Regions from separate parts of the Serratia ureilytica genome, predicted to be linked through region 2. Evidence: riboswitches for the same ligand, from Rfam matches in the RefSeq annotation. Region 2 holds a riboswitch; the other holds the start of a gene.
The links. Region 2 has a riboswitch for fluoride ahead of crcB (fluoride efflux transporter CrcB). Riboswitches for the same ligand answer to the same signal wherever they lie in the genome.

Region 1 (4,213 bases), 1.3 Mb from region 2:
CGGCACCAGCGTGGTATGGATCATCAGCAGCCCCTGCTGGGTCTGCAATTCGTTTTCGAAGCTGACCATTTCGCCCGCCAAAGCCCGCGCGATCATCGGCCGGGCCATCTGATACACGCTTTCCCCCATGAACTCGCGCACCGTCATGCCCTGCAGGCTAGCCTCTTCCAGACCAAACCAGGTCTTATAGGCGCTATTGGCGAACAGGTAGCGTTCATTGGCGTCGATCTGGCTGATTAACGCCGGCATATTGTCGGTAATGGCGCGCAGGCGTTCTTTTTCCGCACTGAGCTGAGATTCGGCGAGCACCCGGGTTTCTATCTCTTCGTTAAGCTGTTTGACCACCACGTTAAGCTCATGCGTACGAATTTCGACGCGTTCTTCCAGCTCATGCTGCAAGGCATACAGGTCGGCCTCCGCCGCCTTGCGCTCGCTGATATCGACGATGACCGAGATGAAATGATCCGGCTTGCCGTTCGGCAGCCGATTCAGCGCCACCGTCAGTTCCACCCATACGATCGTGCCATCGGCGCGGAAATAGCGTTTCTCCAGCGAGTAGGTGTCGATCTCGTTTCTCAGCAACTGCTGCAGTTTTTCCAGATCGGTGTTGAGATCGAGCGGATAGGTAATGTCCTGAAAGGTGCGATCCATCAGCTCGCGCTCGGAGTATTGCAGCATTTCACAGATGCGCGGATTGACCCGCAGCCAATACCCCTGCAGCGAAACCAGCGCCATGCCCACCGCCGCCTGAGAGAAAGTCTGTTCGAATAACGCCTCCGTGCGCTGCAGATCGGATTTCAGGTTTTCGGTATAGACGTTGCGTTCGATGCTCTGCAGATACTCTTCCACCACCGCGGCGAAGTCACGCAGGTCGGCCAGTTTATCTTGAGGAAACGACTGCGGGTGGCTGTCGATAATGCATAGCGTGCCGAGCGGCAACCCGTCGAGGGACAGCAGCTGTTGCCCGACGTAGAAGCCGATGCGCGGGCCACCGACCACCAGTGGGTTATCGAAAAAGCGCGGATCCTGCGCGGTATCGGGCACCACCAGCGCTTCGCGTTGCAGGATGGCATGGCCGCAGAACGAGATGTTGCGCGGCGTTTCCCGGACATCCAGGCCATAACGTGATAAAAACCATTGACGATCGCGGTCGATCAGTGACACCAGCGCAATGGTGACGCCGAAATATTTCGCAGCCAGCCGCGTGATGCGATCCAGCTTTTCTACTGAGTTCGAATCAAGCACGTTCAGCGAATCCAATACCGACAGGCGTTCGGCTTCGTTTTCGGGGAAGCATGGCTCGAGCATGTTGACTCCCATTGTGACACCCACGGATCCGATGCAGCCGGCCGGCGTGATTCCGTTCAGCCTATCCGTCGGTTAGCGGCAAATATCCTTGTCCATCATAGACTCACTCAGTATCAATCCGATTATGCATTCTCGCCAGCTTTGCCGGGCGTTGCGTTTGCCACCGCGCTGCGCTACAGTCGTTCACAAGGTGATGGTGTTCCACCTTTCCCAACCGCCGCGTTCGCTCGAACCGGATGATGACGCCTGATATACAACTTCGCTTTATTTTTTAGGCAGGTATGTCAGGAGTCGCTATGAATGAAATCTCACGTATTACCCCTTTTCCGTCCCAGCCTGATCTCGCCGTGCGGGAAATGCCGCTGTACGTTTTCGGCCATAAAAATCCCGACAGCGACAGTATCTGCAGCGCGCTGGTGGTCGCGGACTGGCTCAATCACCTCGGCAAACCGGCCGTCGCTTTCCGCCTTGGCGAATTGACGCCGGAAACCCGCTACATACTGGCCGCCGCCGGCGTACAGGCGCCTGCGCTGCTGACAGACGATCTCCGTGACCGCAAAGTCTGGCTGGTGGATTTTACCGACGTCGAACAAGGGCCGGCCTCATTGCCCGACAGCGATGTGGTCGGCGTTATCGATCATCACCGGCTGGGCACCTTGATCACCCGCAACCCGCCCGATGTCTGGATCCGCGCCGTTGGCTGTTGCGCCACCGTGATCCTGTCCATACTGACGTCAGATACGCCGATGCCGCTTTCTTCCGCCCAGGCCACGCTGCTGCTGGGCGCGATTTTGAGCGATACCGTTGCGCTGAGCGCACCGACCACCACCGAACAGGATCGGGTGGCGGTCGCGCGGTTATGCGCAATCTCTCACGTTGACTATGACGCCTTCACCGCCGGATTGCTTGCCGCCAAAACCGATCTTTCGAGGCAATCCGCCCCGCAGTTGCTGCACCGTGACGCCAAGAATTACCGCATCCATAGCGTCTCGCTGCTGCTGTCGCAGATAGAAGTGCGGGCTATGAGCGATATCGATCCGCTGTTGCCCGCGCTGCAACAGGCGCTCGAGCAGGCTAAGCAGGAGGCCGGGCTGGAGATGGCCGCGCTGCTGGTTACCGATATCACCCGCCACCGCTCTACCCTGTATTTCTCGTCGAACCGGGTGCTGGCCATTCGGCAGGTGTCGCTGCCCGGCATGACGAGCCGGAAAAAAGAGGTTTTACCGTGGTTAACCCTACAGATTGCTAACGCAGGGAGATAAGTCATGCCGCTCTATCAACATGCTTTACTGCTGGTGCAGGATGAACGCGACGGCCGGCTGCTGTTGCGCCACGCCGAACGCCTCAATCAGCAGATGAATACGCGCATTACCGTGGCGCACATCAGCGCCGACTATGCCGAGCTGGACTACCTCAGCGATGCACAAACCAAAGATCGCCAGTCCAGCGAGGAGATCGCCGCCAAAGCCATGCTCAGCCGCCTGGTGGAAGACTGCTCAATCCCCCTGGAGGTGCGCGCAATGGTCAGCATCCATCGCTTCAAAGACGTTGAAACCCTGATTGCCCGTGAAGGCGTCGATCTGTTGCTGCTTGGCCATCAGAACCGACCATTCGGCGTCTTTGCCTCCTTCGGCTTCGAGTTCGTTAACCATTTGTCGATCGACGTGCTGATAAAGCACGTGCCTACTCCCTAGAATGAGGTGATCATCCATGAGCTATGAAATTGAAAACGTAACCGCCAGAGAGATCCTAGATTCGCGCGGCAATCCCACCGTCGAAGTTGAAATGACTGCGGCGGGCGTCGTAGCACGGGCTTCGGTTCCCTCCGGCGCCAGCACCGGTTCGCGCGAGGCAGTGGAACACCGCGACGGCGATCCGCACCGTTACGGCGGCAAAGGCGTATTGGAGGCGGTGCACAGCGTCAAAACGGCGATCAACGAGGCGCTGCGCGGGGTGGATGTGCGCCAACAAGAGGAGATAGACCGCCGGCTGATCGCGCTGGACGGCAGCGAGAACAAGAGCCGATTGGGAGCCAACGCCCTGCTTGGCGTTTCTTTGGCGGCCGCCCGCCTCGCGGCGAAATTGTCGCAGCTGCCGCTGTATCGTTATCTGGGCGGTATCGGCGCCAACCTGCTGCCGGTGCCCTGCATGAATATCATCAACGGCGGCGTGCATGCCCGCTGGCAAGGCGCGGACTTTCAGGAGTTTATGATAGCGCCGCTGGGCGCGCCGTCGCTGCGCGAGGCCGTGCGCTGGGGCAGTGAAGTTTATCAGGCGCTGCGCCAAATCCTGTTGGAAAAAGGCCTGTCGGTCGGCGTCGGCGACGAAGGTGGTTTCGCGCCGGCGGTTGCCTCGAACCGGCAACCGCTGGAGCTGATCGTGCAGGCGATAGAGAAAGCCGGTTATCAACCGGGAGACGATATCGCCATTTGCATGGACCCGGCCTCGAGTGAATTCTATGCCAACGGCAAATACCGCCTGCGCAGCGAAAACGCTGAGCTGGATGCCGAACAGATGACGGCCTATTACCAGCGGCTGGTGCAAGATTTTCCCATCGTGCTGATTGAAGACGGTTTGGCCGAGGACGACTGGGCGGGCTGGCGCATTCTCAGCGACGCCCTGGGCGATCAGGTGGAACTGGTCGGTGACGATCTGTTCGTCACCAACGTGAAATACATCCAGCGCGGGATTGATGAAAGATTGGCCAATGCGGCGCTGATCAAGCTGAACCAGATTGGCACGCTGAGCGAAACTTTCGCCGCCGTGCAGCTTTGCCAGGCAAATGGCTGGGGCGCCTTTATCTCACACCGCAGCGGCGAAACCGTCGACAGCTTTATCGCCGATATGACGGTTGCGATGCGAGCCGGCCATGTGAAAACCGGCGCGCCGTGCCGCGGCGAGCGGA
Region 2 (4,213 bases):
CGGGCCAACAGGCTGAACAGCAGGATGGCGATGGCGTAGCAGCCGACGATGGTCAGCGCCATCGACAGAGCCGAGGTGCCGCCCAGCCCGGTGAGCGGCACGGCGCAGGCGCCGAGCGCGAACATGCACACGCCGATCAAGGCCGACGCGCTGCCGGCTTTGTCCCCCTGGCTTTGCATCGCCAGCGACGAGGCGGTCGGGCCGACGATGCCGATCACCGCCACCGAGAAGAACAGCGGCACCAGCAACACGACCAGCGGCGCATGCAGCGCGGCGGCCAACAGCAGCAACAGCGATGCGACGGCCGCCAGCGTTAACCCGCCCCTCAATACCCGGCGTTCCCCCCAACGTGAACTGAGACGGCTGGCCAGCTGCGCCGCAATGATCAGCCCGACGCCGTTAATGGCGAAGCACAGGCTGAACATCTGCGGGCTGAGGCCGTAGATCTGCTGCAAGACGAAAGGCGAAGCGCCGATATAGGCGAACATGCCGGCCATTACGAAGCCCTGCGTCAGGCACAGGCCCATGAAATAGCGCTGGGTCAGCAACCCGCCGAGCGACATCAGCATCGCCAGAATGCCGCCCTGGCTGCGGCGCTCGACCGGCAGGGATTCGCGCAGCTTCAGCGCCGACAGGCTGAACAGCAGCACGGCGATGGCCGCCAGCACGCCGAAGATGCCGCGCCAGTTCATCACCTGCAGCATGACGCCGCCCAGCACCGGCGCGACGATCGGCGCCAGGCCGTTAACCAGCATCAGCAGGGCGAAGAAACGGGTCAGCTCGTGGCCGGCGTACAGATCGCGAGCAATGGCGCGGGAAATCACCGCCCCGCCGGCGCCGGCGATGCCCTGGAGCAGGCGGGCGATCAGCAGTTGGTCAATGGTGGGCGCCAGCGCGCACCACAGCGAAGCGCCGAGCAGCAGGATCAGCGACAGCAGCAGCGGGCGCATACGGCCCAGTTTGTCGCTGTAAGGGCCAAAAATCAGCTGGCCGACGCCCAGGCCGAGCAGCCCGGCGGTCAGGCTGAGCTGCGCGGCGGCGGTGGAGGTATTCAGCTCGCCCGCCATTTCCGGCAGGGCGGGCAGATAGAGATCGGTGCACAGCGGCCCCAGCGCGGCCAACAGGCCAAGCACGACGGCGTACACCAGACGTTGTCTGGCTAAGTGTTTGGTCATGGGAGATTAAGATTTCCTGAACAGGTGAGAAATGGCCTGCTGATACAGATCGCGCAGCAGGGACGCATCGGCTTTTTGCGTGGTAAGGATACGGTAACCGGTGCCTTCGCTCATGACGGCGATAAACTCCACCCGCGCGGCGATCTCTTCCGCGCTGAAATCGGGATACAGCCGCTGCAGGTTGTGGCACACGTGGCGAAACAGCCGCGCCTCCGCATCGCTGAGCAGTTTGGCCACCACCGGGTTGCGCGTGGCCTCGGCGGTCACTTCCAGCATCAGCATGTGATCGGTTTCGCTCTCGCCCGGTTGCTGAAACAGCGTGCGCGCCGCCAGCGTGCCGGCGATCAGGTTGATGTGATCGCCAAGGTTTTCCAGGCGCTGCATCTTGCTGGTGATGATGCGATTGACGATCTCTTCGATAATCGCGTCTTTATTGGCGAAATAGCGATAGATTTGCCCGACGCTGAGCTGCGAGCCCTGGGCAATCTCCGCCATGCTGGCGGCATGGAAGCCGTGGCGGCGGAAGCTGGTTTTCGCCGCTTCGACGATCTGATCGCGGCGCGCCTGCACTTTGGCCTGTTTACTGTCGTTGGGGGAGAGCATCTGCCCGATCCTTTGCTGCGCGTGAGCCGGGTTCACAATTTTGGGTGTGAACGTTCATTCTCAATTGTAGTGTAACGGATGGGGAGGACGCAAGATGAACGCGCGTTGCGGGGAAAAGGTGTTTAGGCGAACAGGTAGGCGTTGATAAAGGCGGCGACGATCAGCACGCACAGCGCAACGGCGATCGCTTCGGCGGTGGTTTTCGGCAGGCTAAACATAGCGATTTCTCATCCAGTCAGGAGTTCTGGATGAGATTATGCGCATGCAAGATTAAGGAAACATTAAGGGCTTAGCGCCCGTTGACCCACATCACCAGCATGAAGGCCAGCAGCGTCATCGCCAGCGAGCCGGCCAGGTTAAGCAGCATGTTGGCCAATGCCCAGCCGAAGCGGCCGTCCTGCATCAGATACACCACCTCCAGCGAAAAGGTGGAGAAGGTGGTCAGGCCGCCGCAGAAGCCGGTGGTGATCAGCAGTTTCCAGGTGGGATCCAGGTGTGTCATGCGGGTGAAAATCGCCATCGCCAGACCGATGATAAAACCGCCGATCAGATTGACCATCAGCGTCCCTAGCGGAATGTGGGCGTTCAGCGGATTCATTTTCATGCTTACCGCCCAGCGCAAAACGCTGCCGACGCCGCCGCCGATAAAGACGGCCAGTAAAGAACTCAACATGGGGCAACTCCCTTTCAAACAGAGAAATTCACGGGCTCGGAAAGGGACAGGCGTAACGCTACGCGCCTCTCTCCGAGAGGTTACGTAGACATCATCAGCCTGTGAAGGCGGTTAGGGAGGAATGTCATCTCCAGCGTGCCGCACGGCCTTTTTCACCGTACCCGATGGATGTTACACCTAACGCCGTCTATTTTGTAGTATCGACCCCCTGCGAGGTAAAACCGATGGAAATCAGAGCGGCGCGTCTGGGCGACCGGCATGCTATCGCCGAATTGATGACGGTGTTGGGCTATCCTGGCACCGAGGCGTTTCTGACGCAGCGCATGCAGCAACTGTTGGCGCACCCGGACGAGGCGCTGCTGGTGGCGGCGGACGGGGCGCAGGTGCTGGGCGTGTTGTCGCTGCATTTCCTGCCGCAGCTGGCGTTGGCCGGCGACATTGGCCGCATCAGCTATTTTTGCGTCGACGATCGGGCGCGCGGCGCGGCGGTTGTTGGCGGAGGGAGAGGCGCTGGCGCACCGTCGCGGCTGCGATCGGTTGGAGGTTCATTGCCACAGTCGCCGCGAGCGGGCCCATGCGTTTTACCTGCGTGAAGGCTTTGTTGAAGCGCCGAAGTATTTTGCCAAGTTATTAAGTCAGTAAGTTACTCCCCTGGCGGCACTGCCGTTTCCAGCCGGTTGCGGCCGTTTTGCTTCGCCCGATAGAGCGCGCTGTCGGCCGCTTTCAGCCAGTCCAGATAGCCGCCCAACGCGGGGTGGTAGTTGGCGATGCCGGCGCTGATCTGCAGCCGCAGCTGCGGCGCCTCTTTGAAGCTGACCGCATCCAGCCGCTGCTGGATGCGTCGCAGGACGATTTCCGCCTGCTCGGCGTTGGTGTTCGGCAGCACCGCGCCAAACTCGTCGCCGCCGTAGCGCCCGACGATATCCACGTTACGCAAGCCGATCAGCAGCTCTTCCGCCAGCGCCGCCAGGGCCTCATCCCCCAAAGCATGGCCGAAGGTGTCGTTGATGGTTTTGAAGCGGTCGATATCCATCAGGATCAGCGTGGCCTTATCCTGGTAGCGACGGCAGCTGTCGAACTGACGATGCAGCAGATGCTCCCAGTGGCGACGGTTGTATAAGCCGGTCAGCCCATCGCGGGTGCTGATGCGCTGCAGCTCCTGTTTCTTTTCCGCCAGCCGCTTGGCGGTGCGGTAAGTCACCAGCCCGAGCAGCGTCGGGTAAAGGTAGATCATCGGCAGGCACAGATAGACCTGCAACGGCGTGCTGTACGGGTGAAACGGGAAGCCGAGCAGCGCGGCGGTGAACGCCGCCGTGGCCAGTTGCATGGCCAATCCTTTTACAAACAGCGTTTTGCCGGCTGAAGCGATGTTATTCATGCTCATCATCGACAGGATGACGATGGCGGGCAGCGCGTTGAACGCCATCATCGCCGCCCAGAAGCCGCCGAAAGCGGAGTCGATCAACAGGTTGCGAATTTCGGCTTTGAACGGATCTTTGGCGCGGCGGGCCAGGCGGTAGGCGAGATGCGGCCAGAGAAAGCCGTGAAAGGCCAGCAATAGCCAGACCGCCGCGGGCGGAGCCAGGGGGTAGAGCGCGGCGCAGACGCAGATAAAGCCGAGCCCCAGACCGACGGCGCGGGGCAGGTAGGTGCGTTTGGCGAAGCTGAGGCCGGATTTTCGGGCATCGAAAATGGGTGGGGCAATATACATCCGGCATCTCCCTGATGAGTATCATGGCAGCGTATCATGCGGGTGATAAAC

Region 1: it holds a riboswitch for fluoride, as region 2 does, so the genes downstream of both, J0X03_RS11865 (DHH family phosphoesterase) here and crcB (fluoride efflux transporter CrcB) in region 2, are expected to answer to the same signal.

The regions. Positions count from the first base shown of each region.
Region 1 covers NZ_CP071320.1:2,558,898-2,563,110, forward strand. Annotated here, with positions in the region: gene J0X03_RS11860 (diguanylate cyclase domain-containing protein) at 1-1,308, opposite strand, end outside; fluoride riboswitch at 1,489-1,564, shown strand; gene J0X03_RS11865 (DHH family phosphoesterase) at 1,605-2,570, shown strand; gene J0X03_RS11870 (adenine nucleotide alpha hydrolase family protein) at 2,574-3,002, shown strand; gene eno (phosphopyruvate hydratase) at 3,019-4,213, shown strand, end outside.
Region 2 covers NZ_CP071320.1:3,824,502-3,828,714, reverse strand. Annotated here, with positions in the region: gene J0X03_RS18085 (multidrug effflux MFS transporter) at 1-1,175, opposite strand, end outside; gene J0X03_RS18080 (TetR/AcrR family transcriptional regulator) at 1,182-1,778, opposite strand; gene crcB (fluoride efflux transporter CrcB) at 2,068-2,451, opposite strand; fluoride riboswitch at 2,530-2,592, opposite strand; partial or broken gene J0X03_RS18070 (N-acetyltransferase family protein) at 2,676-3,093, shown strand; gene J0X03_RS18065 (diguanylate cyclase) at 3,095-4,162, opposite strand.